2 regions of the Streptomyces canus genome follow, and region 1 is predicted to be linked to the other one. Evidence: riboswitches for the same ligand, from Rfam matches in the RefSeq annotation. Region 1 holds a riboswitch; the other holds the start of a gene.
What was found. A riboswitch is a leader RNA that binds a small molecule or an ion and turns the genes downstream of it on or off. The one in region 1 is predicted to bind cyclic di-AMP.
Positions count from the first base shown of each region.

Region 1 (14,364 bases):
TCGTGCGGACCCAGTGGGTGGTGATGTCCTTCGGAAGAGCGGCGGCGGTGGCGAGGAGGCCCGCCGTGACGATCGCCAGGAAGATCGAGCCCGCTCCTGTGCGGCCCAGGAACGAGCTGATCGCTATGCCCAGACCCAGCACGATCAGCGCGCAGGACAGACCGGTCTGCAGGCTGGTGCCCAGGGCGTGGTGCTCCCACGTCGCTCCGGTGCCGAGGCCGCCCGCCAGCAGGGCGAGGAGGAAGACCCAGCCGCCGATCCAGCGGGGGCCGCGCGGCTTCGGCCCGCGGGTGTGGGCCGCGCGGATGTCCTCGCGTCGGCTCCAGGGGGCGCCCAGGCCGATGTTGACGGCCGCCGCGACGTCGCGGTCGCGGGAGTCTCCCGGCCCCCACAGATAGCCCGTGCCGCCGACATGCGTGCCGTCCTTGACGATGGGGTCGCGCCACCAGGACGGGTAGCCGGCGGGCACCGGCGGGGCCTGGGCCTCCGGCGGGGCGTCGGCGACGGCCTGTGCGGAGAGCGGGTCGGGGTCGGGGGTGCCGCGGTTGCGCGACCAGTACCCGGCGCCCGCGAGGAGCAGGGAGAGGACCACGGCGAAGGTCAGCACGCTGGTGTTGCTCAGCATGGTGAGGAACACCCCGCAGCCGACCAGGGCGAACAGCACGCCGGTCAGGGCCTGCCCGTCCACCCGGCCGGTGAGCAGCTTGCGCACCTCGTTCTCGTCCTCGTCGTCGTAGGGGACGAGGAGCCAGGCGAAGCCGTAGAAGATGAGGCCGATGCCGCCGGTCGCCGACAGCACGGTGAGCGTGATCCGGAAGATCACCGGATCCATGTCGCACTGCCGCCCGAGTCCGGCGCACACCCCGGCGAGCAACTTGTGCCGTCGGTCCCGCCGGAAGCGGAGGGGGGCGGAGGGCGCGTCCTCGGCGGGGGCCGTGCCCTGGGGAGTGGTGGGCGGGGCGGGGGCGTCTGTCGTTGTCCGGCCCCCGAGGGTCTCGGTGTGCGGGTCCGCCGGTGTGCCTCCTTCCTTTTCCTTCCGCGTGCCCGCGCCGGGGCCGGTGCCCGGGTCCGGGCCTCCGCCGGATCCGGCGCCCGCGGCGTGCTGGTGATCTGTCATGTGTCCATGGTGACGGTCGCGGGGGCGTGGCGGGAGTCGGAACGACCCTGGCCGGACCCTGATATCGGCCCTGAGAAGGGGGGAGGGAAGCGTTCGGGCGGCGCGCCGGTCGAAGATCAGGGGAGTCTCGGGGGCCAACCCTGATGCCCCCGCATCCCGGCCGTGTGACCATCGATGGCATGCCGGAAGCCGCCACAGCGCCACTCGTCGAACCGCGGCCGCCGCGCAAGCTCTACCGCAGCAGTGACGGACGCTGGCTGGGTGGTGTGGCGCGGGGGCTCGCCGGGCATCTCGGGTTGCCCGTGATCTGGGTGCGGCTCGTCTTCGTCGGCCTGTTCATGGCGGACGGGCTCGGTGCGTTGCTGTATGCCGCGTTCTGGTTCTTCGTGCCGCTCGGCGTGGGCGGGGTCGGCGGCCAGCGGTCCCCGTCCCTGGTGTCCACCGAGACCTCGCCGGACGGCCGCCGCAGACTCGTCGCCCGCCGCCCCGACAAGGGCCAGATCGTGGCCCTGCTCCTCATGGTCGTCGTGGCCATGGTCTTCGTCGGCAACGTCAACGTGGGCAACGGTGCCAAGGCCTACCTCTGGCCGGTCGTCCTCGTCGGCGCCGGGGTGGCCCTCGTCTGGCGCCAGGCGGACAACGCCCGCCGGGCCCGCTGGATGGAGGTGGGCCGCCGCCGGCGCACCCTGACACTGCTGCGTGCCGCGGGCGGTGTCCTCCTCGTCACCGCCGGTGTCTCCGGGGTCTTCGTCCTGCAGGGCTCCGCCGCCCACCTCGGCTCCGTCCTGCAGGCGGCCCTCGCGGTCCTCGTCGGGATAACGCTCCTCGCGGGGCCGTATCTCGTCCGCATGACCCAGGACCTCTCCGAGGAGCGGCTGATGCGCATCCGCGCCCAGGAGCGCGCGGAGGTCGCGGCCCACGTGCACGACTCGGTGCTGCACACCCTGACCCTGATCCAGCGCAACGCGGAGAACGCCAACGAGGTGCGCCGCCTCGCCCGCGCCCAGGAGCGCGACCTGCGCACCTGGCTGTACAAACCCGAGGGCACCGGCAAGGACGAGGCCGACGAACCCACCGAGCTCGCCGACGCCGTGCGACGCAATGCCGCCGAGGTCGAGGACAAGCACGGCGTCCCCATAGAGGTCGTGGTCGTCGGCGACTGCCCGCTCGACGAGAGAACCGGCGCGCAGATGCAGGCCGCGCGCGAGGCGATGGTCAACGCCGCCAAGTACGGTGGCGAGGGCGGCGCCGTACAGGTCTACGCCGAAGTCGAGGGCCGGACGGTCTTCGTGTCCGTCCGGGACCGGGGCCCCGGCTTCGACCTCGACTCGATACCCGCCGACCGGATGGGTGTCAGAGAATCGATCATCGGCCGCATGGAGCGCCATGGCGGCACGGCTCGGCTGCGTGCGGTGCCGGGCGGCGGCACGGAGGTCGAGCTGGAGATGGAGAGGGCGGAGACGTCATGAGCGACCCCACCGGGGCGAACACGGACCCCGTAGAACCGACGCCGGCCGGCGGCGCGGGCGAGCGGCACGTGCGCGTGGTCCTCGTCGACGACCACCGCATGTTCCGTACGGGTGTCCAGGCCGAGATCGGCCGGACCGAGGAGACCGGTGTCGAGGTGGTCGGGGAGGCCGCGGACGTCGACCAGGCCGTCACCGTCATCACCGCGACCCGCCCCGAGGTCGTCCTGCTGGACGTCCACCTGCCGGGCGGCGGCGGGGTCGAAGTGCTGCGTCGCTGCGCCCCGTTGATGGCCGACGCCGAACAGCCCGTCCGCTTCCTCGCCCTGTCCGTCTCGGATGCGGCCGAGGACGTGATCGGAGTGATCCGCGGCGGTGCGCGCGGCTATGTGACGAAGACGATCACCGGCACGGACCTCGTCGACTCCGTCTTCCGCGTCCAGGAGGGCGACGCCGTCTTCTCGCCCCGCCTGGCCGGGTTCGTCCTGGACGCCTTCGCCTCCACCGACGCCCCGCCGGTCGACGAGGACATGGACCGTCTCACCCAGCGCGAGCGGGAGGTGCTGAGGCTCATCGCGCGCGGTTACGCCTACAAGGAGATCGCCAAGCAGCTGTTCATCTCGGTGAAGACGGTCGAGTCCCATGTCTCGGCGGTGCTGCGGAAGCTGCAGCTGTCCAACCGGCACGAGCTGACCCGGTGGGCCACGGCTCGGCGGCTGGTCTGACGGTCACCCCACCCGCGTCGCCCCCGCGAACGGCATCTCGTCGATCGGTGCCACCCGCACCGGCGCCGAGGGGTTCGGGGCGTGGATCATCCGGCCGTCGCCGATGTAAAGACCGACGTGACTGATGCCCGAGTAGAAGAACACCAGGTCGCCCGGGAGGAGTTCGGAGCGGGAGACGCGTTGGCCGGCACCGATCTGCGCGTAGGTCGTGCGGGGCAGGGAGATGCCCGCGGAGCGGTACGCGGCCTGGATGAGGCCCGAGCAGTCGAAGGCGTCCGGGCCGGTGGCGCCCCAGACATAGGGGCTGCCCAGTTTGGAGTAGGCGTAGGAAACGGCCTCCGCGGCACGGGAGTTGGGGGCTCCCTCGGTGGCCGCGCCGGGGGCCGTCAGATCCTCGCGCGCGCCCGAAGCGGCCCGGGAGGCGCGGTCCCCGCCCGCCTGCAACCCCGCCCGTTCCCCGGCCGGCAGCTGGGACATCAGCCGGCGGGCCGCGCCCAGTTTTCCGGTGATCGTCTGCTTGTGGCGCTTCAGCTCAGCCTGACGCGACTTCAGCGAGGCCAGCTCGACGTGCGCGGCCCCACGCAACTGCTCGATCTCCCGCAGTTGCCGGCGTACGTCCGCCACGGAGGCGGCCTGACGGGTACCGGCCCGTTCGGCGAACTCGGCGCTGTCCAGGTACCGGTCGGGGTCGTCGGTGAACGCGAGCTGCATCGCGGGGTCGAGGCCGCCGCCGCGGTACTGCGCCGCGGCGATCGTACCCAGCGCGTCCCGTGCCTCGTTGAGCTGCTCCGTCCTGCGGGCCGCCTCGTCCCGCAGGGTGCCCAGCCGGGTCTCGGCGGCCTCCGCCTTCTCCTTCGCGCCGTTGTACTTCTCGGTGGCGGCCTCGGCCTCCTGGTACAGCTGGTCCACCTTCGCCTTGACCTGGGTCGGTGTGAGCTGCGGCTCGGCGTGTCCGGTCCCGTCGAAGCCCGTCGCCGTCGCCGCCCCCGCGAGGGCGATCGTCGCTGCCGTACGGACCGTGTGGCCGCCGGCCGAGCGCCTGCGGGACTTGCGGTGCGCTGCCACGTGGACTTGCACGTCCTTTCCTCGACCGCCCGCCCGTCCCGGGCTTCACGGACGTACGGACGCCAGGGGGAGCGGCCGTACGACCGCCCGGGGCGGTGTGCGCGTCCGGCGGCGGCCTGCACAGGGGAGCGGGCCGCCGCCGGACCTTTCTCGGCGGTGGTGGCCGACTGCCGCCCCTGGCCCGGGCGGCGGTGGGGAGCCGGTCACCTGGTGGAGGACGCTAAACCTGACCGTGACGGGGAGGTAACGCGTTGTGCGGAACTGCCGCCAGGGGACCGCCGGTTGACCGAAGGTGACCGTGATCGCGGGCCGGCTCCGTCGACTTCGCGCGGTGCGCTGACCGAAGTCGGGATTCCGGGACCCAGGGCGGGTGCCGAATGCTATGGGCCGCATATATGCAAGATCTCTCAAGGGGCCGGTGCGGGTGCGGCTCGCGGCCCGGCATAGGCTCCGGCCTCATGGACGTACTCATCCATCTCTTCGTCGGCCTGCACATCATCGGCATCGCCGCGCTGCTCGGCGGGTTCCTCACGCAGATGAAGGCGATGGGCCGGGGCACCGCCCGATTCGTCCCCGCGATGCTGCACGGTGCCGCGACGATGCTGGTCACCGGGGTGATCCTGGTCGGCCTCAACCAGGCCGACGACCAGCACGTCAACAACATCAAGATCGGCGTGAAGCTCGCCCTGCTGATCGTGATCCTCGGCCTCGTCTATGTGAAGCGGGACGACGAGACAGTGGACAAAAGCCTGTTCGGCCTGGTCGGCGCGCTGACCACGGCCAACATCTTCATCGCGGTGCTGTGGACCTGACGGCGGCACGGGCGGAGTCGACCGCCCCCACGGCGACGGCCGCCCAGGCCGCCACCGAGATCCACAGCAGCACCTCACCCGGAGTCTCGAGCCACGGGACATCCAGGGTGGCGGAGACCGACAGGGTTGCCGCCGCGGTCATGCCCATGGGGAACACGGTGGCCCAGCGGCGCGCGTCGTAGCGCGGGCGCGGGCGCACGAACTCGGCCACCAGCAGTACGGCGTACCAGGCCAGGTCGAGCACCAGCAGGGCGACGGTCACCGCCCGCAGGACGCCGTGGTCGTCGTCGTTCCACAGGTACAGGCGAGCGCTGTCGGCGGCGATCAGCTGCGAGCCGGCGAGCGCCGAGATGGCGAGCGCGCCGCCCGCGATCCACTGGTCGCCCGGTCCCTCCAGCACCTGGCGCAGGTCGAAGCGGAAGAGCGCGAGGCCGTAGAGGACCAGGCCGAGCCAGAACAGTACGAGCGCCGTGTGCGCGAGCCATGCCGCCGACTCGGCCGCGGCGAGCGTGGCGCAGAGGACCGCGAGGCCCTGGGTGGCCACACAGCCGAGGAACACCCCGCCGGGCATCCGCCGCTTCCCGTGCTTGACGACGAGCATGATCAGTACCGGCCACAGCAGCGCGGACAGTGCCAGCAGCGCCTCGGCGAGGGTGTGACGGCCGAGCTCGGAGAAGCGGGTGCCGAGGACGGTGGTCGCCGCCACGGCCGTCAGGGCGCCCGGTGTCCCGGCGTCCGCGAACCATCGCGCGCGCTCCCGCAGCAGGCGTACGGCGACATCGGCGGCCAGCCCCAGCCAGGCCGCACAACCGATCACCAGGGCGACCCGGGACAGCGTCTCGTGGTCGGCCAGATGCAGCCCGACCGACACGATGCCGGTCGCCATCACGGCGGCCCCGGCCGCGGGCGGGCGCCGCGTCCACCAGACGCGCAGGGGAGAGTGCGGGGAGGTACCGGACATGTGCCGATGCTAGGAAGCTCCGCCTGCCGATCCGGAGGGGCGCGCACGCGCGCGTGCGGAAATCGCGGAAATACGCGCGGGCGAAGGAGTCCCGCCCGCGCGCTGGTGACCGGCGGTGCCTAGGCGGGGCGCACCACGCTGTGGATCGCCGACTCGCCGTCGTAGTAGATCGACTCCTCGCGGACGTACGCGCCCGGCTTGGGGGCGTGGATCATCATGCCGTTGCCGATGTAGAGGCCGACGTGGCTGATGTCGTCGTAGAAGAAGACCAGGTCACCGGGCTGGGCGTCGGCGAGGGAGACCGTGGTGCCGGCGTTGACCTGGTCGTAGGTGACGCGGGGGAGGTCGACTCCGGCGGCCTTCCAGGCGGCCTGGGTGAGGCCTGAGCAGTCGTAGGAGTCGGGCCCGGTGGCACCCCAGACGTACGGCTTGCCGATCTGCGCGCGGACGAAGGCGAGGGCCTTGGCGGCCTTGGTGGCGTACGAGGAGTCGGTCGCCGTCGACGTGCTCTCCTGTGGGGCGGTGGCCTCCTGCGCGGCCTTCTCCGCGGCCGCCTGCTGCCGCGCCAGCTCGGCGGCCTTGCGGGCCGCCGCCTCCTGCTTCTGCTTCTCGAGCGCCGCGAGCCGCGCCTTCTCCTGGGCCGTCAGCTCCGACAGCATCTCGCGAGCGTCGGCGAGCTTCTTCTGGACGGTCGCCTTGGCCGTCTTCAGGTCGCTCTGCGTCTCGGTGAGCGTCTGAAGGCTCTGGGAGGCCTCCTGACGCTTCTTCATCGTCGCGGACTGCTCGGAGACGTAGTCGTCGACCGCGCCCTTCTGGCGGTTCGTCAGACGCCCCATCAACTGCGTCTGGTCGAAGTAGTCCTGAGGGGTGTCGGCGAGCAGGAAGGTGGCCGTGTCGGGGGCCGCGGCGCCGGTGCGGTACTGGGCGGCGGCGAAGGAACCGAGCTCCTCCCGCGCCTCGTTGAGCTTCTCGGTGCGCCGGGCGACGTCGTCGAGCAGCGTGTCGACCTGCTTGCGCTGCGTGGCCGTCTTCTCCTTGGCCGCGTTGTAGTTGTCGGTCGCCGACTCGGCCTGGCGGTAGAGGTCGTCGACCTTCTTCTCCACCTCTTCGAGACTCGGCTTGTCATCGGCCGGCGCGGCGTTCGCCGACTGGGACAGCAGGGCCACGGAGGTGAGGGCGGCCGTCGCGAGGGCCGGGGTCCGTATGCCTGCTACGCGCGTACCCACGGGACGCGACTTGCGGTGCGACGCCAAGGGAGGCGACTCCTTCCGTGCTCCGCCTGCCGAGTTAGCTGTCGGGTTCGGGCGAGATGCTTCGGAAGGTTTGCCCTACGGCGCTCCCTGAGCGGGAGTCGGCCGATTCACCCCAAGTTCGGTGGGTCCCCGGCTCCGGGCGCGCGGCGGCGCTGCGGACTCGGCGGAGGCCGTGCGGCCCGGCGACGTTCGCCGGTGGGGGTCGTACGGCCTGCCCGAACGGTAGCCAACGGGTGTGGCCCCTGTGAAGGTTGATGTTCGATATGCCCGATACATTTTCGTGACCTTGGCCTCATGCGTCGCTCCGCGTGGCCGATCCGGAGTGATCTGCCATGGCTTGGGCGTATTTTCTTCGGAGTGGCATTGCCCACCCGTGTCGCGGCGTCGCCGAGGCGGGCCGGACCAGCCGGACCTGCGTCGGACTCCGCTCTGCCGTCACCAAGATCTACCGGGTCGGGGCGCGTGGAAGCACCGCCGGTTGGTGCAGGGGCTCCCCTCGGGCGCTGTACGGCGAGGCCTGGGGTGTCGAGACCTACGCCCTGCCGGAGGCCGGAGGCCGGGGTGCGGGGTGTCGGCAGGCTGCTGCGCGTCGGCCCCTGGACCGGCCCGACGCCGGCGAGATGCACGTCAGCGGGCTCCTCGCCGACGTCACGACCAAGGGCGGGCAGGCGCCTGGCGGCCAGGTCTGGAAGATCATCGGGCTCTGATCCGAGTGGATGTTCTCGGGGCGGCGGCGGGGTGTCAGTGGGGCACCCTAGACTCGGAGAGCGATGAGCAGCCTCTTTGACGACAGCTTCCTGGCGGACCTCCAGGCCCCTAGGGCCCATGGGGAAGAACCGCCGCCGCCCGAGGACGAGCACGTACCGGAACCCGTTCCGGACGATCTGTTCGGTGGGAAGTTCGACGTGCCCCCGGACCGGGACCCGTACTACCGCGACGGTGCCCCCCGCCCGGTGGTGGACCCGGCCGCGCTCCTGGACGGGCTGAACGAGAACCAGCGCGCGGCCGTGGTGCACTCCGGCACCCCGCTGCTCATCGTGGCCGGCGCCGGCTCCGGCAAGACCCGGGTGCTCACCCACCGCATCGCCCATCTCCTCGGCGAGCGCCACGTCCACCCGGGTCAGATCCTCGCGATCACCTTCACCAACAAGGCCGCGGGCGAGATGAAGGAGCGCGTCGAGCAGCTCGTCGGTCCGCGCGCGAACGCGATGTGGGTGATGACCTTCCACAGCGCGTGCGTGCGGATCCTGCGGAGGGAGTCGAAGAAGCTCGGGTTCACCTCCTCCTTCTCGATCTACGACGCCGCCGACTCCAAGCGGCTCATGGCCCTGGTCTGCCGCGACCTGGACCTCGATCCCAAGCGGTTCCCGCCGAAGTCCTTCAGCGCCAAGATCAGCAACCTGAAGAACGAGCTGATCGACGAGGAGGACTTCGCCGCCCAGGCCACCGACGGCTTCGAGAAGACCCTCGCCCAGGCCTACGCCATGTACCAGTCGCGGCTGCGCGAGGCGAACGCCCTCGACTTCGACGACCTGATCATGACCACGGTCAACCTGCTCCGGGCGTTCCCCGATGTCGCCGAGCACTACCGCCGCCGCTTCCGGCACGTCCTGGTCGACGAGTACCAGGACACCAACCACGCGCAGTACGCGCTCGTGCGCGAGCTGGTCGGTACCGGCGAGCACCCCGTCGACGTACCGCCGGGTGAGGACGACCTGCCGCCCGCCGAGCTCTGCGTCGTGGGCGACGCCGACCAGTCGATCTACGCCTTCCGCGGCGCGACCATCCGCAACATCCTCCAGTTCGAGGAGGACTACCCGGACGCGACGACGATCCTCCTGGAGCAGAACTACCGCTCCACCCAGACGATCCTCACCGCCGCCAACGCCGTCATCGAGCGCAACGAGTCCCGCCGCCCCAAGAACCTGTGGACCAACGCGGGCGCGGGCGCGCGCATCACCGGTTATGTCGCCGACACCGAGCACGACGAGGCGCAGTTCGTCGCCGACGAGATAGACCGTCTCACCGACGCGGGCGACGCGAAGGCCGGCGACGTGGCCGTCTTCTACCGTACGAACGCCCAGTCCCGTGTCTTCGAAGAGGTCTTCATCCGCGTCGGCCTGCCCTACAAGGTCGTCGGCGGCGTCCGCTTCTACGAGCGCAAGGAGGTCCGGGACGTCCTGGCCTACCTGCGCGTCCTCGCCAACCCGGAGGACTCCGTGCCGCTGCGCCGGATCCTCAACGTCCCCAAGCGCGGCATCGGCGACCGTGCCGAGGCGATGATCGACGCCCTCTCCCAGCGCGAGAAGATCAGCTTCCCGCAGGCCCTCAAACGCGTCGACGAGGCGTACGGCATGGCCGCGCGCTCCACCAACGCCGTGAAGCGGTTCAACGTGCTGATGGAGGAGCTCCGTACCGTCGTCGAGTCCGGCGCGGGCCCGGCGACCGTCCTGGAGGCGGTCCTCGAACGCACCGGCTATCTCGCCGAGTTGCAGGCCTCCACCGACCCCCAGGACGAGACCCGCATCGAGAACCTCCAGGAACTGGCCGCCGTGGCCCTGGAGTTCGAGCAGGAGTCCGGCGAGGGCGAGGCCTCCGTCTCCCTCTCCGACTTCCTGGAGCGGGTCGCCCTGGTCGCCGACTCCGACCAGATCCCCGACGAGGACGAGGACGGCTCCGGGGTCATCACCCTGATGACCCTGCACACCGCCAAGGGCCTGGAGTTCCCGGTCGTCTTCCTCACCGGCATGGAGGACGGCGTCTTCCCGCACATGCGCGCTCTCGGCCAGACCAAGGAGCTGGAGGAGGAGCGGCGGCTGGCCTACGTCGGCATCACGCGTGCGCGTGAGCGGCTGTATCTGACCCGGTCCGCCCTGCGCAGCGCGTGGGGGCAGCCGTCGTACAACCCGCCCTCCCGTTTCCTGGAGGAGATCCCGGCGCAGCACGTGGACTGGAAGCGCACCGGTCCGACCGCCGCTCCCGCGGGACCGGTCTCGGGGGTGGCCGCCTCGCTGTCGTCCTCCCGTTCCCGCTCCTCGGCGTCGGGCGCGTCCGGCTTCGCGACGCGCAGGACCTCCGAGAAGCCGGTGGTGGCGCTGGCCGTCGGTGACCGAGTCACCCACGACCAGTTCGGGCTCGGCACAGTGGTCGGAGTGAAGGGCACGGGGGCGAACGCCGAGGCGACGATCGACTTCGGGGAAGCGAAGCCGAAGCGACTGCTGCTGCGGTACGCGCCGGTCGAGAAGCTGTAGCCGCGGGGGGGGCTGGGCCCGAGGTTCTACGTCGGGTCCAGCCCGTGGCTGCGCAGCCACGGCAGCGGGTCTATGGCCGAACCGCCCGCCGGGTGCACCTCGAAGTGCAGGTGGGGGCCGGTCGAGTTGCCGGAGTTGCCGGAGTACGCGATCGGGTCGCCGGCCTTGACCGTCGTACCGGAGGCGACGCGGTAGCTGGAGAGGTGGCAGTACCACGTCTCGGTGCCGTCCTTCGCCGTCACGACCATCATGTTGCCGTACGCGCTGTTCCACTGCGTCCGGACGGTGCCGTCGGTCGCGGCCATCACCGTCGTGCCGTACGACACCGGGAAGTCGATTCCGGTGTGGACGGACATCCAGTTGACGCCGGCCTGGCCGAAGTAGGCGCTGAGACCCCGCTGCGCGACCGGAAGCGCGAACTTCGGACGCAGCCGCTCCTTGCGGGCCGCCTCCTCCGCCGCCTTCTTCTTCTCGGCGACCTGCTGGGCCTTGAGGTCGATGCGTTCCTGCGTGCGGCTGGCCCGGTCGGCGAAGTCGTCGGCACCGGCCGAGAGGCTCTCGAGCTGGCTGTCCAGCTTGTTGTTCGCGACGGCCGGTTTGACGCCGGTCGTGTCCGCCAGGGTCGTCGAGGTCTCCTGGCCGTCGCTGGTCAGCGTGCCGACCGAGGCGGCGGCGATTCCGGCGACGCCCATGACACACGCCGAGGGGACGGCGATGGTCAGCAGCGCGGAGCGCTTGGCGGGCATACGGCGCCGGGAGCGGTTGGCGGTGCGCGCGGCCACGCGGGAGCCCTGGGCGGGGATCGGCGCCGGACCGGCCTCTTCCTGCTCGTCGAGGAGCGGGGCGTCGGCGTCGTGGACGGCGGGCATCTCACCCGTGGCCGTCGACTCGCCGTCGTGCGGGGCGTGTTCGGCGTAGGCGTCGCCGTGGGGATTCGCCTCGCCGTACGCGTGGGTCTCGTCGTAGGTGTGGTTCTCGCCGTACCCGACCTGCTCGAACGCGGCCGTCGCCTGCGGGTCGGCCGTCGTGCCCTCGGAGTTCCACTGCGTGGCGTCGTACGCCCCGGTGTCGAAGGCCTGCGTGCCCCATTCCCATTGCTGGGTCTGGTCGGCCGGGCCCGCGGACTGGTCCTGCTGGTTCCAGGTGCTCGCGTCCCACTGTCCGCTGTGGTCGGTGCCGCCCGACTGCGGAGGGATCACGGAGAGCAGCTGCTGGTCCGCGCCGCCCCACTGCGTGGCGTCGTACGCGCCGGTGTCGTAGGCGGCGTGGTGCTGGGCCGCGTACATGTCGTAGTTCAGGGTCTGATGACCGCCCGTGGTCCACGTCGAGGCGTCGTACGAACCGGTGCCGTCGCCCGGCATGTTGCCGAAGAGCGGGTCGGCCTCAAAGGTGCCGGTGGCGTGCGCGTCGGCGGTGCCAGGGGTGCCCGCGGCGTCGAAACCAGTGGCGTCATAGCCGCCGTACGGGGTGAAGTCGCCGTACTGGGCTTCCTGGTTTCCGTACGACGCGTAGTGCGACGAGTCGGCGTCGGAAGCCGGAGTCGGGGTGGTCATGGTCCCCGACGGGTGACGGTCGTTCACCAACTTCTCTTTCGCCTCGACAACAGGGGCTGCCAGAGCAGTGCGGCGACTGTACCCGGCGGTATGCGGGCGCGACAATCTTCAACTGGTTTCGGGCGCGCAGGAAACGGGCATTCGACCGTGATTCGGGGGACTGCGGGCGTGACCTTGGCTTTGTGTTCGAAGGTTGTTCGATGTCGGTTCGCGGTCCGACGGCTGTCGAGGAGCTGTTGGCGGTCTGTGCCCGGTGGTCGATACGACCGTTACGCCACGGTCAGTCCCCCGGTCCGGCCGGCCGTCTCCTCTCCGGCCCGCGCGGTGTCGAGCACCTGCCGTATGCCGGTCGCGACGGCCGGGTGCACGGGCAGGGCGAGATGTCCGATCCCGCTCACCCGGACGTTCTGCGCCATCAGGTCCGCATGGTCGATGCAGGCGGTCTCCAGCGGGTCCATCACGTGGTCGAGGTCGCTCCAGAAACTGACGAAGTGCGTACGGCAGCCCGGGGCCGGACGGGTGAGCTCCTCGAGCAGCTCCGAGCCGGGGCGCATCTGGCGCACGATCGGGTGCGCGTTCGCCAGCGGCACCACTCGGGTGCCGGAGTGCGGGGTGCCGAGCGTCACCAGCGTGCGGACCCGGGTGTCGCCACCGAGGCGCTGCACGTAGTACCGCGCGATCAGGCCGCCGAGGCTGTGCCCGACGATGTCGACCCGCTCGCTGCCCGTGCGCTCGCAGATCCCCTCTATGTGACGGCCGAGCAGTTCCGCCGCGGCACGGATGTCGCAGGTCAGCGGGGAGTAGTTGAGCGACTCGATCTGCTGCCTGCCGTGCTGGGCGAGGCTGCGGCGCAGGAGCACGAAGACCGAGCGGTTGTCGATGAAGCCGTGCAGCAGCACGACCGGGGGCTTCGCCTCCGTCGGCAGCTGTGCCGCGCCGTCCTCGGGCGAGGGGAGCGGGGGAAGGGGGGAGCGGCGCTCCTGCGTGATGCCGGAGGGATAGAGGAGGAGATGCCCCGCGAGGATCGCCAGCTCGAGCGCGGTCGCCTTCAGGAGGGCCAGGGAGAGTCCCGCCAGACTGCCGGGAAGCAGACGCTGGCAGAGCGGGAGAAACGGCAGCGCCGCCTTGGTGACCTTCATGGCCGACCTCCTGTCGGCACACGGGAGGACAGCTCCGTCCCCCGTGTGCGCTCATGGGGAGTCGCGGCGGAGGGCGTCGTCGACGCGGCGCGAGTGGGGCGCGGGGGGTGGGTGCGGCGGGCGGCGCGGGGTTCCGGGGTGGCTGTGGCTGCGGATGCTGGCGAAGCCGACGGAACGGGTGGAGCGGGTGTAACCGGTAGTGCTGGTGATGTCACTGATGTGAGTGGTGCTGGTGATGGTGCTGCGCCGGTGACGTGACGAGCCGCCCTGTCGGTGTGGCGACGAGGCTCCCCGCTGTCGTGCCTTACCTGTCCTACGTGCCCTTCGTGCCGTCGCCGGCGCGCCGCACCACCGTGGCGCGCGGCCTGCGGCGCGGCGGTGCGGCGACCTCGTTGCGGCTCCCGAACGTGTCCCACGTGTGATTTTCCCCCTTGGCGTCCGCCGCGAAACTGCACGGTGCGTGATGGTGGCGATAACGTTCGTTCACATTCCCGGCCGGTGCGGTACTAGTCGGTAGGAATGGGCAGAGGAATGGACGCAGTCGCTTCTTGGAGGCAGTGATGGGTGTGGCAGCCGGTCCGATCCGCGTGGTGGTGGCCAAGCCGGGGCTCGACGGTCACGATCGCGGAGCCAAGGTGATCGCGAGGGCGCTGCGCGACGCGGGCATGGAGGTCATCTACACGGGCCTTCACCAGACCCCCGAGCAGATCGTCGACACCGCGATCCAGGAGGACGCCGACGCGATCGGCCTGTCCATCCTCTCCGGGGCCCACAACACGTTGTTCGCCGCGGTGATCGACCTTCTCAAGGAGCGGGAGGCGGAGGACATCCTGGTGTTCGGCGGCGGGATCATCCCGGAGGCGGACATCCCTCCGCTGAAGGAGAAGGGTGTCGCCGAGATCTTCACGCCGGGGGCGACGACTCGGTCGATCGTGGACTGGGTCCGGGAGAACGTTCGGCAGCCTGCCGGGGCGTAGCCGCTGCGCTCGGCCTCAGCGGGGCAAGCGGTTCGGGGGGGTGTT
Region 1 is NZ_CP107989.1:4,135,880-4,150,243, reverse strand. It holds gene OG841_RS18555 (PspC domain-containing protein) at 1-1,117, opposite strand, end outside; gene OG841_RS18550 (ATP-binding protein) at 1,261-2,586, shown strand; gene OG841_RS18545 (response regulator transcription factor) at 2,583-3,308, shown strand; gene OG841_RS18540 (C40 family peptidase) at 3,312-4,373, opposite strand; gene OG841_RS18535 (hypothetical protein) at 4,832-5,185, shown strand; gene OG841_RS18530 (tellurite resistance/C4-dicarboxylate transporter family protein) at 5,163-6,146, opposite strand; gene OG841_RS18525 (C40 family peptidase) at 6,266-7,399, opposite strand; cyclic di-AMP (ydaO/yuaA leader) riboswitch at 7,408-7,575, opposite strand; gene OG841_RS18520 (hypothetical protein) at 7,732-8,106, shown strand; gene pcrA (DNA helicase PcrA) at 8,170-10,650, shown strand; gene OG841_RS18510 (M23 family metallopeptidase) at 10,677-12,203, opposite strand; gene OG841_RS18505 (lipase family alpha/beta hydrolase) at 12,473-13,342, opposite strand; gene OG841_RS18500 (cobalamin B12-binding domain-containing protein) at 13,903-14,319, shown strand.

Region 2 (14,364 bases), 1.8 Mb from region 1:
AGTTGTTCTCCTGGGAGTTCGCCACCAACCCCTATCCCGCCTACGCCTGGCTCCGCGAGCACGCCCCCGTGCACAGGACCCGGCTGCCCAGCGGGGTGGAGGCCTGGCTGGTCACCCGGTACGCCGATGCCAAGCAGGCCCTCGCCGACCAGCGGCTCAGCAAGAACCCGGCGCACCACGACGAGCCCGCGCACGCCAGGGGCAAGACGGGTATCCCGGGGGAGCGCAAGGCGGAGCTGATGACGCATCTGCTGAACATCGACCCGCCGGACCACACCAGGCTCCGACGGCTCGTCAGCAAGGCGTTCACACCCCGGAGGGTCGCCGAATTCACGCCGCGGGTGCAGGAGTTGACCGACCGCCTCATCGACGGGTTCGCGACCACCGGCACCGCCGACCTCATCCACGACTTCGCCTTCCCGCTCCCCATCTACGCGATCTGCGACCTGCTCGGCGTCCCCCGCGAGGACCAGGACGACTTCCGGGACTGGGCGGGCATGATGATCCGTCACGGAGGGGGGCCGCGCGGCGGGGTCGCGCGGTCCGTGAAGAAGATGCGCGGCTATCTCGCCGAGCTCATCCACCGGAAGCGGGAAGCGCTGCCCGACGAGCCGGCCCCGGGCGAGGACCTCATCTCCGGACTGATCCGCGCCTCCGACCACGGCGAGCACCTCACCGAGAACGAGGCCGCGGCGATGGCGTTCATCCTCTTGTTCGCCGGCTTCGAGACCACCGTCAATCTCATCGGGAACGGCGTGTACGCCCTCCTCACCCACCCCGAGCAGCGGAACCGGCTGCAGCAGTCCCTGGTCGCCGGGGAAAGAGGCCTCCTGGAGACCGGTGTGGAGGAGCTCCTGCGATACGACGGCCCGGTCGAGCTGGCCACCTGGCGGTTCGCCACCGAGCCCCTGAGGATCGGCGGTCAGGACATCGCGGCCGGTGACCCGGTGCTCGTCGTGCTCGCGGCGGCGGACCGGGATCCCGAGCGGTTCGCCGACCCCGATGTGCTCGATCTGTCCCGCCGTGACAATCAGCACCTCGGTTACGGCCACGGCATCCACTACTGCCTCGGTGCCCCGCTCGCCCGTCTGGAGGGGCAGACCGCGCTCGCCACCCTCCTCACCCGTCTCCCGGACCTGCAACTCGCGGTGGATTCAGCCGATTTGCGCTGGCGTGGGGGACTCATCATGCGTGGACTGCGCACTTTGCCCGTGGAGTTCACGCCCGTCCGGTAATCGACCGAGGGGTCCGGCCTATCCCCGCACGGGGCCTCGTAAACATGACGTGCCCTCAAGTCTGTGATCTTCACGTGATCTACGCGGCATTAACTTGTGACAAGTGATCGAATCCCTATACGTTCACGGACCAGCGCGGTGCCCTGCACCACCCGCCGCGCAGGTCCCTGCTCTCTCGGGAAAGGTCCCCCCATGCTCTCCGGGAACGGTCGTCACCGTCGCCCCCGTCAGGCTCCGGCTCTCCTCATTGCGGCCGGTGTGACGGGATCCGCCATCGCGATCCCACTGCTCGGGGCGACCGGAGCGAGCGCCGCCACCGGCACCACCTGGGACCGGGTCGCGGAATGCGAGAGCGGCGGCTCCTGGAGCGCGAACGACGGCAACGGCTACTACGGCGGCCTCCAGATGTCCCAGGAGAACTGGGAGAAGTACGGCGGCCTCGAATACGCCAAGACCGCGGATCTGGCCAGCCGCAACCAGCAGATAGCCGTGGCCGAGAAGCTTCTCGCGGACCAGGGCATCGCCGCGTGGCCGACCTGCGGTCTGCTCAACGGTCTCAGCAAGGACTCGAGCTCGGCCGATGTCGACACGGGTGTGGAGAGCGGGACGCCCTCGGCCTCCGCGTCCGGCTCGTCGGAATCATCCGGTTCGTCCGGTTCCTCCAACTCGTCGGGCTCCGGAGAGTCTTCCGGTCTGCTCGGCGCGCTGGACGGTTCGTCCACGACTCCCTCGCCGTCGGCCACCCCCTCCAGCGGTGACAAGGGTTCCGGCAAGTCGGACAAAAAGAACTCCTCGGGTTCCGAGGGTTCCGCCGCGGAAGGGGCGCAGTCTTCCGACAGCTCACCCGTGGTGAACCCAGAAGAGGACGAAGCGGACAAGTCGTGGCAGGAGGGCAGCTCTTCGGCCCTCGTGGACGTCGGCGCCCTCGGCTCCGGCAAGCACCGGGGTGGCAGCGCCGAGGAGAATGCGACGAAGAGCGCGGCCTCCTCCGCGGCCGGCCGCCACGCCGCCCGTACCTACACCGTCCAGGAGGGCGACTCCCTCGCCTCCATCGCCGACTCCCTTGGCCTCGACGGGGGATGGCGCGCCCTCTATGCCGAGAACAAGGACCGCATCGGGGCCGACCCGAGCAACATCGTCGCCGGTCAGACGCTCGACACAGGGGCTGAATAGGGCGGAAAAGCCCAGAAAAACAGCGGGAGTTCACGTCACACTTCGCACCGAATGTCCACTTTGGTGAAAGTGTGGGATGAGTCTCAGAAGCCCTGATCGTCTTTGAAATTCCGCCGAACGCGTGTCTACGGTCGTCACCGCTCGGCAACCCGAGCCCCGTCTGTCGCAACGCCGAATCCTGCCAGCGGCCGTACGGGAACAGTCGTCGCTTAACAGCGCCGTAGGCAGGAGCGGGGGACCCAAGGTAAGTGCCGGGCCCAGCAGTTGAGCTGGAACCGGCTTGGGGTTAAGCCGTGCACCGGGAGGTGCGCGGCCGGGCAACTCAACCGGCCCGAACCCGACAGCTCACCTCGTAGGCGTCGGTGAGGGGATCCACCATGCTGTTTTCCGGCAAGGGCAAGCACCGTCGTCCGTCCAAGGCCACTCGCGCCGCCGCGCTCGCCGGTGTCACCGGTGTCGCCATCGCCGCCCCGCTGATGGCGGCCGGCAACGCCTCCGCCGCCACCGCCTCCGAGTGGGACACCGTCGCCCAGTGCGAGTCCGGCGGCAACTGGTCCATCAACACCGGCAACGGCTACTACGGCGGTCTGCAGTTCTCGGCCTCCACCTGGGCCGCGTACGGCGGCACGCAGTACGCCGCGCAGGCCAACCAGGCCAGCAAGTCCCAGCAGATCGCCGTCGCCGAGAAGGTCCTCGCCTCGCAGGGCAAGGGTGCCTGGCCGGTCTGCGGCACCGGCCTGTCCAGCGCCACCTACAGCGGCGGCAGCAGCTCGTCCTCCTCCAACAGCTCCTCGAACACGAGCAGCCGTTCGACCGAGGAGCAGAGCGCCTCCCGTTCGACCGACCGTCCGGCGGCCAAGAAGACCGTCACCACCCCGACCGGCAAGAAGGTCAAGAAGGGCGACGGCGAGTACAAGGTCGTCAAGGGTGACACCCTCAGCTCGATCGCCGAGAAGCACAAGGTCAAGGGCGGCTGGCAGAAGCTGTTCAAGCTGAACAAGGACATCATCACCGACGCCGACTTCATCTACCCGGGCCAGCAGCTGCACCTCAAGTAAGGCCCAGCTGAACCACAGCGCCCTCACATCCGTGTCCTTCACGATGAAGGCCTCGTGAGGGTCCCCCCGTCCCCACGGGCTCCCCGCTCCGGTGCGTGTTCCCCCGTACGCACCGGGGCGGGGTTTTTTCATGCGCCGCCCCGGGCCGTCTTTGTTCAGTTCAGAAACAATTTACTTTCGGTTCTGTCCACGGGGCGGTCCACACGGTGGCCGATCCCCCGGAGCCGGTTAGGCTCGGTCTCGCAGAACCCACCGCGGTCCCGGCGGACCGTGTCAGACCCCAAGAAGGAGATGCTCGTGCCGTCCATCGACGTCGTCGTAGCCCGGGAAATCCTGGACTCCCGAGGCAACCCCACGGTCGAGGTCGAGGTCGGCCTCGACGACGGCAGCACGGGTCGTGCCGCCGTCCCGTCCGGCGCCTCCACGGGTGCCTTCGAGGCCATCGAGCTCCGCGACGGTGACCCCAACCGCTACCAGGGCAAGGGTGTCGAGAAGGCCGTCCTGGCCGTCATCGAGCAGATCGGCCCGGAGCTGGTCGGCTACGACGCCACCGAGCAGCGCCTGATCGACCAGGCGATGTTCGACCTGGACGCCACCGACAACAAGGGCTCGCTCGGCGCCAACGCCATCCTCGGCGTCTCCCTCGCCGTCGCCCACGCCGCCTCCGAGGCCAGCGACCTCCCGCTCTTCCGCTACCTGGGCGGCCCGAACGCGCACCTGCTGCCGGTGCCGATGATGAACATCCTGAACGGCGGCTCGCACGCCGACTCCAACGTGGACATCCAGGAGTTCATGATCGCCCCGATCGGCGCGGAGTCCTTCTCCGAGGCGCTGCGCTGGGGCACCGAGGTCTACCACACCCTCAAGAAGGTCCTGAAGAGCAAGGGTCTGTCCACCGGCCTCGGTGACGAGGGCGGCTTCGCGCCGAACCTGGAGTCCAACCGCGCCGCCCTGGACCTCATCCTCGAGGCCATCAAGGAAGCCGGTTACATCCCCGGCGAGCAGGTCGCCCTGGCGCTCGACGTCGCCGCCTCCGAGTTCTACAAGGACGGCAAGTACCAGTTCGAGGGCAAGGACCGCTCCGCCGCCGAGATGACGGAGTACTACGAGGAGCTCGTGGCGGCCTACCCGCTCGTCTCCATCGAGGACCCGCTGTTCGAGGACGACTGGGCCGGCTGGAAGGTCCTCACCGACAAGCTCGGTGACAAGGTCCAGATCGTCGGCGACGACCTGTTCGTCACCAACCCGGAGCGCCTGGCCCGCGGCATCGACGACGGCGCCGCCAACGCCCTGCTCGTCAAGGTGAACCAGATCGGCTCGCTCACCGAGACGCTGGACGCCGTCGAGCTCGCCCAGCGCAGCGGCTTCAAGTGCATGATGTCCCACCGCTCCGGCGAGACCGAGGACGTCACCATCGCCGACCTCGCCGTCGCCACCAACTGCGGCCAGATCAAGACCGGCGCCCCGGCCCGCTCCGAGCGCGTCGCCAAGTACAACCAGCTCCTGCGCATCGAGGAGATCCTCGACGACGCGGCCGTGTACGCGGGCCGCTCGGCCTTCCCGCGCTTCAAGGGCTGACCCCGGCAGGGCTAAGCCTTCGCCAGTCGTACGTACGTCCCCGTACCGGTCCCGTACCGTGTGCGGGGACGTACGCACGTAGAAGGGGAGGCGGAAAGCCGATGGCCGTGAAGGACCGGGACCGTTTCTCCACCGCGACCAGGATCAGACTGCTCGGCGAGCAGACCGCGGCCCGTGTCTACCGCTCCCAGACCAAGCGACAGGCCCGCCGCTCCCGGCTGACCGGCCGGGCCGCGCTGCTCGCGCTCGTGCTGTGCACGCTGGTGGTGGCGCTGGCGTACCCGATAAGGCAGTACGTCTCCCAGCGCGCCGAGATCGCCGATCTGCAGCGGGAGAAGGCGCGGGCCGCCGAGCGGGTGGAGAAGCTGCGCGACCTCAAGGCGCGCTGGCAGGACGACACGTACGCCGAGCAGCAGATCCGGCAGCGGCTGCACTATGTGATGCCCGGCGAGACGGGCTTCGTCGTGGTCGACCCGGACGCGGCCAAGCAGGCGCACACCGACCTCGGGGCCGCCGACCGCCCCTGGTACGCGAACGTCTGGGACGGGGTCGACAAGTCCGACGCCTCCGACCAGTGAACCGACCGATGGACCGATAGAAAGACAGGCATGGAAACGCCTCCGCCCTCCACTCCGCGAACCGAGCCGACCGACGCGGACGTCGAGGCCTTCAAGCAGCAGCTCGGGCGGCCGCCGCGCGGACTGCGGGCGATCGCGCACCGGTGTCCGTGCGGACAGCCGGACGTCGTGGAGACCGCGCCCCGGCTGCCCGACGGCACGCCCTTCCCGACGACGTACTACCTGACGTGCCCGCGCGCCGCCTCGGCGATCGGCACCCTCGAGGCGAACGGCGTCATGAAGGAGATGACGGAGCGGCTCCAGACCGACCCGGAGCTCGCGGCGGCGTACCGGGCCGCGCACGAGGACTACATCGCCCGCCGTGACGCCATCGAGGTGCTGGAGGGCTTCCCGAGCGCGGGCGGCATGCCGGACCGGGTGAAGTGCCTGCACGTCCTGGTGGGCCACTCGCTCGCCGCGGGCCCGGGCGTCAACCCGCTGGGCGACGAGGCGATCGCGATGCTGCCGGAGTGGTGGCGCAAGGGCGCCTGCGTCTCCCTCGCCGAGGAGGACGCCCAGTGACCCGCGTCGCCGCCGTCGACTGCGGTACGAACTCGATCCGGCTTCTCGTCGCCGACTGTGACCCCGCGACCGGCGAACTGGTCGACCTGGACCGTCGTATGACCATCGTGCGGCTCGGGCAGGGCGTCGACCGGACCGGGCGGCTCGCCCCCGAGGCGCTGGAGCGGACCTTCGCCGCGTGCCGGGAGTACGCGGCGGTCATCAAGGAGCACGGGGCCGAGCGGCTGCGGTTCGTCGCCACCTCCGCCTCACGGGACGCCGAGAACCGGGACGAGTTCGTGCGCGGGGTGCTCGACATCCTCGGGGTCGAGCCCGAGGTCATCTCCGGGGACCAGGAGGCGGAGTTCTCCTTCACCGGGGCGACCAGGGAACTCAAGGGCAGCGACCACCTGGCCAGGCCCTACCTCGTGGTGGACATCGGCGGTGGTTCGACGGAGTTCGTGGTGGGCGACGACCATGTGCGCGCCGCACGCTCCGTCGACGTGGGTTGTGTGCGGATGACCGAGCGGCACCTCGTGCGCGACGGGGTCGTCAGCGACCCGCCCACCGATGACCGGATCGCCGCCATGCGGGCCGACATCGAGGACGCTCTCGACCTGGCCGAGGAGACCGTCCCGCTACGCGAGGCGCGCACGCTGGTGGGGCTCGCCGGGTCCGTCACCACGGTGTCGGCGATCGCGCAGGAGCTGCCCGAGTACGACTCGCAGGCCATCCACCACTCCCGCGTCTCCCGCGACCGCGTCCGTGAGATCACCGACTGGCTGCTGCACTCCACCCACGCCGAGCGCGCGGCCGTGCCCTCCATGCACCCCGGGCGCGTGGACGTCATCGCCGCCGGGGCCCTCGTCCTCCTGTCGATCATGGAGCGGATCGGCGCCGAGGAGGTCGTCGTGAGCGAGCACGACATCCTCGACGGCATCGCGTGGTCGGTCGCGTAGGACCCTGCCGAGCACCTCTGCTGAGCAGGGAGAACAACGTATGAGCGCGTCCGGGGGGCCCTTCGGGGCCCCTCTTTGACGTGTCGCCGGGAAAGTTCGTGAAGTTCTTCACAAGGAATTCGGCCCTGTCGGACGACGAATCCGGTCCGGTTGGCCCTTCCGGGGTCCCGACACCCGTGTGAACACGTTCAAAACGGGGGGATGCGGACCTCGGGCGCGGGTCGTGCGAGGGGGTCGCGCGGGTCTCTCGCAGGAGGGCTTTCGGTGCAGAGAGGCAGCTCACGCGGCATTGACAACGGGTCGCCCTACACGGTGGTTCCCCTCTCGCGCCATGACGTGGATCACGCGAGTCGCGGAGGATAGCACACCCTCTGGGGAAGCTTGTGAAGGGGCGCACGAGCGACCCCCCTGGGGCGGGTGGATACTCGATGGCATGAGCACCACGGAGCGTCCCAGGATCCTCGTAGTAGGCGGTGGGTACGTAGGCCTGTACGCAGCTCGGCGCATTCTCAAGAAGATGCGCTACGGCGAGGCGACCGTCACGGTCGTCGACCCCCGGTCGTACATGACCTACCAGCCCTTCCTCCCCGAAACCGCCGCCGGCAACATCTCCCCGCGCCACGTCGTCGTCCCGCTGCGACGCGTGCTGCCCAAGGCGGAGGTTCTCACCGGCCGGGTCACCACCATCGACCAGGACCGCAAGGTCGCCTCGATCGCCCCGCTGGTCGGCGAGGCGTACGAGCTGCCCTTCGACTACCTGGTGATCGCGCTCGGCGCGGTCTCCCGCACCTTCCCGATCCCCGGCCTCGCCGAGCAGGGCATCGGTATGAAGGGCATCGAGGAGGCCATCGGCCTGCGCAACCACGTGCTTGAGCAGCTCGACAAGGCCGACTCCACGACCGACGAGGAGATCCGCCGCAAGGCGCTCACCTTCGTCTTCGTCGGCGGTGGCTTCGCGGGCGCGGAGACCATCGGCGAGGTCGAGGACATGGCCCGCGACGCGGCCAAGTACTACAGCAACGTCTCGCGCGAGGACATGCGGTTCATCCTCGTCGACGCCGCCGACAAGATCCTCCCCGAGGTCGGCCCCAAGCTCGGCCAGTACGGCAAGGAGCACCTGGAGAGCCGGGGCGTGGAGATCTACCTCTCCACCTCGATGGACTCCTGCGTCGACGGCCACGTGGTCCTCAAGAACGGCCTCGAGGTCGACTCCAGCACCATCGTGTGGACCGCCGGCGTCAAGCCGAACCCGGTCCTGGCCCGCTACGGCCTCCCGCTGGGCCCGCGTGGTCACGTCGACGCCCAGCCGACCCTCCAGGTCACCGGCACCGACTACATCTGGGCCGCGGGCGACAACGCCCAGGTCCCGGACGTCGCCGCCCGCAAGGCCGGGGTCGAGAACGCCTGGTGCCCGCCGAACGCCCAGCACGCGCTGCGGCAGGCGCGGGTCCTCGGCGACAACGTGATCTCCGGGATGCGGGGCTTCCCGCAGAAGGACTACAGCCACTCCAACAAGGGTGCTGTCGCGGGTCTCGGCCTGCACAAGGGCGTCGCGATGATCGTCATGGGCAAGATGAAGATCAAGCTCAAGGGTCGTCTCGCCTGGTACATGCACCGCGGCTACCACGGTCTGGCCATGCCGACCTGGAACCGCAAGGTCCGCGTCTTCGCCGACTGGACCCTCGGTATGTTCCTCAAGCGCGAGGTCGTCTCCCTCGGCGCGATGGAGCACCCGCGCGAGGAGTTCTACGAGGCCGCGAGGCCCGTGCCGGCCGCCGAGCCCAAGAAGACCGAGGCGAAGGCCTCCTGACCGGCTCCGGTCGCTGATCCACCCCGAAGGACCTCCCGCCATCCGTGGTGCGGGAGGTCCTTCGGCGTTCCCGCACCCACCGGGTGTACGTGGGTGCTGCATGTTTTTTGCCCGGACGTAACCCGCAGAAGGGACTGCGCCCCGGCATGCCGCTGTTTACCAAAGTGGACAATTCCGGGATCCTCGTCACGGAGGTGTACGCCATGGCAGATGCCGCGCTGCGGCTCAGGGACCTCGTCGGACAGTTGCTGGGAGTGCCGCTACCGGTGCGGATCCGCGCCTGGGACGGTTCGGAGGCCGGGCCGCCGGACGCGCCCGCGCTGGTCGTGCGCAACCGGCGTGCCGTGCGCCGGCTGCTGTTCAAGCCGGGCGAGCTGGGGCTGGCCCGCGCCTGGGTCGCGGGAGACCTGGACATCGACGGTGATTTCTACACCGCCCTCGACCTGATCTCGGGGCTCGTGTGGCAGCGCGGGGAGGACGCCAGGACCCTCTTCCAGGCCCTGCGCGATCCCGAGGTGCGCTCCGCCGTCCGCGGGCTCCTCGCCCTCGCCGGCCCGCCGCTGCCGCCCGCCCCGCCGCCCGAGGAGATCCGCCGGGCCCGCGGCCATCTGCACACCAGACGCAGCGACAAGCGGGCCATCAGCCACCACTACGACGTCGGCAACGGCTTCTACGAGATCGTCCTCGGGCCGTCGATGGTGTACTCGTGCGCCTACTGGGAGGCTCCCGAACCCGGGGGAACCCTGGAGCGCGCCCAGCGCGACAAGCTCGACCTCGTCTGCCGCAAGCTCGATCTGCGGGCCGGGCAGAGGCTCCTCGACGTGGGCTGCGGGTGGGGCTCCATGGCCATCCACGCCGCCCGCGAGTACGGCGTGAGCGTCGTCGGCATCACCCTCTCCCAGGAGCAGGCGGCCTACGCCCGCAAGCGCGTCGCCGACGAGGGGCTCACCGACCGGGTCGAGATCCGGGTGCAGGACTACCGGGACGTCACCGACGGGCCGTACGACGCCGTCTCCTCCATCGGCATGGCCGAACACGTCGGCGCGGAAAGGTACTTGGAGTACGCCGAGGTCCTGCTGAAGCTCCTGAAGCCCGGCGGACGGCTCCTCAACCACCAGATCGCCCGGCGCCCGCAGGGCGACGAAGCGGCGTACGACCTCGACGAGTTCATCGACGCCTACGTCTTCCCCGACGGCGAACTCGCCCCCCTCGGCACCACCGTGACCATGCTGGAGCGGGCCGGGTTCGAGGTGCGGGACGTGGAGTCGATCCGCGAGCACTACGCCCACACCCTGCGCCGCTGGGTCGCCAACCTGGAGGCCCAGTGGCAGCGCGCGGCCCGGCTCGCAGGTCCCGGACGGGCCCGTGTGTGGCGGCTGTACATGGCCGCGTGCGCCCTGGCCTTCGAACGCAACCGCATCGGCGTCAACCAGGTCCTCGCCGTCAGAACCACCGAATCCGGCACGTCCGGCCTGCCCCTGAGGTCCCGCACCTGGAACTGACTCCCGGGGAAGCCGCCGGCCATGGCCATCCGTGACCCGGCGCGGGCGGAGCGACTGCTGCGACTGGTCGGCGACCGGCGGACACGCTGCCGAGCGACGGGCCCAACTGCGATACGGCTGTTCGGCCGTGCGTGGTGCGCAGGCCGGCCGGTGGTTGCCTCGACGGGTCGGTGACCGGACGCGGTGCGCGGATCCTGCGGCGGTCGGCGGGCACCGGGGAGGAAGGAGGGGCCCGTAGGCGAGCGACGGGCCCCAAGTGCGGTAGAGCTGCGCGGCCTTGCGTGGACGCGGGCGGCGGCTGGTTGGCTGTGGGCCGTGGCGCCTGGATCTCGTGGCAGGGCGCCGGGGAGGAACCGGGGCCTGTTGTCGGGCAGTGGGTCCCATGTGCGGTAGGTGTGCTCGGCGTTGCGTGGATGCGGGCGGCGGCTGGTCGGCGGTCGGTCGTGGCGTGTGGGTGGATCTCGTGGCAGGGCGCCGGGGAGGAACCGGGGCCTGTTGTCGGGCAGTGGGTCCCATGTGCGGTAGGGCTGCTCGGACTTGCGTGGTGCTGGTTGGTTGGAGTGGTGGGTGCGACTGGTCGGCGGGCGCGGGGCCGTGCCGGTCGGCGTCGGGCCATGACGAGGGGGCCCGCCGAGCGGCGGGCCCCCTCGTGGCGTACGGCTGCCTGGTCTTACTCCGCCTTGATCGCCGCCAGCATGTTCATGCGGGCCGCCCGGCGGGCCGGCCACAGCGCGGCGAGGATGCCCACCGTCGCCGCCAGCAGCAGGAACACCCCCATCCTGGCCCAGGGCAGGACGAGTTCGTACGTCGCCATCTTCGTGCCGAGGAGCTCACCTGCCGCCCAGCCGAAGAAGACGCCCAGGCCGATGCCCAGGACCCCGCCGAACAGGGAGATGACCAGGGACTCCAGACGGACCATCCGCTTGATTCCCTTGCGGTCCAGGCCGATCGCGCGGAGCATGCCGATCTCCTGGGACCGCTCGAACACCGACATGGCCAGGGTGTTGATGACGCCGAGGACCGCGACGATCACCGCCATGGCGAGCAGGCCGTAGAGCATGTTCAGCATCAGCGTGAACATCTGCGCGATCGAGTCGGACAGATCCTTCTTGTCCTGGACCTTGATGGCCGGGTTGGAGCCGAGGGCCTTCTCCAGCTTGTCCTTGGCCGCGGCGGAGGCGCCGTCGGACGTCTTCAGCATGACCTGCATGTCGGACAGATCGCTCAGGTGCGGATTGAGCGTCGCGGTGTCGAGCATGATGCCGCTGATCAGTTCGTTGCCCTCGTAGACCCCGGCGACCGTGAGCTTCTGCGCCTTGCCGTCCTCGTAGTGGACGGTGAAGGTCGAACCGGCCTTCCAGCCGAAGGACTTGGCCCTCTCCTTGTCCACGACCACCTGGCTGCCGCCGACCCTGAACGCGCCGTCGTCCACCTTGAGGTCGGTCAGCTCGCCGATCGCGGAGCCGTTGACGCCGGTCAGGTACTCGGTCTGGCCGTCGATGCGGGAGGCCGCGTTGCGCAGCGGGCTGACGGCGGTGACGTCGTCGACCTTCGCCAGTTTCTTCTCGACGTCCGCCGAGAGTTCGTTGCCGTTGGCCATGGAGACGACGTAGTCCGCCTTGACGGCAGCCGTCGCCATCTTGTCGATCGACTTCTGGAGGCTGCCCGCCATCACCGTCATACCGGTGATCAGGGTGAGCCCGATCATCAGCGCGGAGGCGGTGGCGGCCGTACGGCGCGGGTTGCGCACCGAGTTCTGGCGGGCCAGCTTTCCGGAGATGCCGAAGACGCGCAGAAGCGGTGCCGCGGCCGCGATCAGCGGGCGGGACAGCAGGGGGGTGAGGATGAAGACACCGATGATCAGCAGGACCGCGCCCATGCCCATCGGGGCCTGGCCGTCCGAGCCGTCCATGGTGGTGGCCGCCAGGATGACGGCGACACCCGCCCCGCTGAACAGCGCGCCCAGCGTGTTGCGCAGCACCAGCGACTTGGTCGTCGCCTTCGCGTGCACGCTGCTCATCGCCGCGACCGGCGGGATCTTCGCCGCCCTGCGGCCCGGCAGCCAGGCCGCCAGCATGGTGATCAGCACGCCGACCGCGAGGGCCACGCCGACCGTGCCCGGCGTGATGACGAGCGGCCCGTCCGGGACGGTCGCCCCGAGCGTGCCCATGAGGGACTTGAGCCCGGCGCCGATGCCGATACCGGCCACGAGACCGGTCACGGCGGCGACCAGGCCCACCACGAGCGCCTCGATCAGCACCGACCGCGTGACCTGCCTGCGGGACGCGCCGACGGCCCTGAGCAGGGCCAGCTCCTTGGTGCGCTGGGCGACCAGCATGGTGAAGGTGTTGGCGATGATGAAGGTGCCGACGAAGAGCGCGATGCCCGCGAAGACCAGCAGCCCCTGCTTGAGACCGCTCATCGAGGACGAGATCATCTCGGCCTGCTCGTCGGCGAGTTCCTTGCCGGTCTCGGTCTCCACCAGGTCCGAGGGAAGCGCCTTGTCCAGCGCGGCCTTCAGCGCGGTCTGGGAGGTGCCGGAGGCCGCCTTCACGTCGATCTCGTCGTACGTCCCCGGCTTGCCGAACATCTTCTGGGCGGTGGCCGTGTCGAAGAGGGCCAGGCTGCCGCCGGCCGCGACATTGCCGTCGTCGGTGGTGAAGATGCCGGTGACGACCGGCTTCAGGACCGGGCCGTCGACCGAGATGCGCACGGTGTCGCCGACCTTGTAGCCGGCCCGCCGGGCGGTCTCGGAGTCGATCGCGACCTGGTTCGCGCCGTGCGGAGCGGCGCCCTCGGACAGCGGGTACCGGGGGTCCTTGTCCCCGTAGTAGTTGCCGCCCTGCGACTGGAAGCCGCCGCCGATGAGCTTGCCGTCCTTGTCGGCGATGGCGGTGAAGCCGCTGACGACGCCGATGGCGTTCGAGGCCCCCGGAACCCCGGCGCTCTTCTCGAGCAGCGCCTGGGTCAGGTCGGGGTTCTTCCCGATCGTGTTGCCCTTGTCCTCCCGGGACTCGGCGGTGACGGCCACGTCGACCTGGTCGAAGCCCTTGGCCGAACTCTTCTGGTAGGCCTCGGAGATGGTGTTGGTGAAGACCAGCGTGCCGGACACGAACGCCACGCCGAGCATGACGGCGAGCACGGTCATGAGCAGTCTGGCCTTGTGCGCGAGCACGTTGCGCAGGGCGGTGCGGAACATCAGGAGGTGCGGCCCTTCGCGTCGAACTGCTTCATGAAGTCGAGGACGTTCTCGGCGGTGGGCTGGTACATCTCGTCGACGATCCGGCCGTCCGCGAGGAACACCACCCGGTCCGCGTACGCCGCGGCCACCGGGTCGTGCGTCACCATCACGACCGTCTGTCCCAGCTCCCGCACGGAGTTGCGCAGGAAGCCCAGCACCTCGGCGCCGGAGCGTGAGTCGAGGTTTCCGGTCGGTTCGTCGCCGAAGATGATGTCGGGCCTGGACGCCAGTGCCCGGGCGACGGCGACGCGCTGCTGCTGGCCGCCGGAGAGCTGGGCGGGCCGATGGCTGAGGCGGTCCCGCAGCCCGACCATCTGGATGACCGACTCCAGCCACTGCTTGTCCGGTTTACGGCCGGCGATGTCCATCGGGAGGGTGATGTTCTCCAGGGCCGTCAGGGTCGGCAGCAGGTTGAACGCCTGGAAGATGAAGCCGATCTTGTCCCGCCGCAGCTTGGTCAGCTGCTTGTCCTTCAGGGAGCCGAGCTCGGTCTCGCCGATGCGGACCGAACCGGAGGAGAAGGTGTCGAGGCCGGCGACGCAGTGCATCAGTGTGGACTTGCCGGAGCCCGAGGGGCCCATGATCGCGGTGAACTCGGCCTGGTGGAACTCGACGGTGACCCGGTCCAGGGCGACCACCTGGGTCTCGCCCTGTCCGTAGATCTTCGACAGATCCGTGGCGCGCGCGGCC
Region 2 is NZ_CP107989.1:5,948,637-5,963,000, forward strand. It holds gene OG841_RS27265 (cytochrome P450 family protein) at 1-1,235, shown strand, start outside; gene OG841_RS27270 (transglycosylase family protein) at 1,428-2,408, shown strand; cyclic di-AMP (ydaO/yuaA leader) riboswitch at 2,615-2,782, shown strand; gene OG841_RS27275 (transglycosylase family protein) at 2,786-3,466, shown strand; gene eno (phosphopyruvate hydratase) at 3,758-5,044, shown strand; gene OG841_RS27285 (FtsB family cell division protein) at 5,146-5,622, shown strand; gene OG841_RS27290 (DUF501 domain-containing protein) at 5,653-6,183, shown strand; gene OG841_RS27295 (Ppx/GppA phosphatase family protein) at 6,180-7,121, shown strand; gene OG841_RS27300 (NAD(P)/FAD-dependent oxidoreductase) at 7,555-8,931, shown strand; gene OG841_RS27305 (cyclopropane-fatty-acyl-phospholipid synthase family protein) at 9,135-10,433, shown strand; gene OG841_RS27310 (ABC transporter permease) at 11,104-13,632, opposite strand; gene OG841_RS27315 (ABC transporter ATP-binding protein) at 13,632-14,364, opposite strand, start outside.
Region 2: another riboswitch for cyclic di-AMP. It lies ahead of OG841_RS27275 (transglycosylase family protein); the one in region 1 lies ahead of OG841_RS18525 (C40 family peptidase).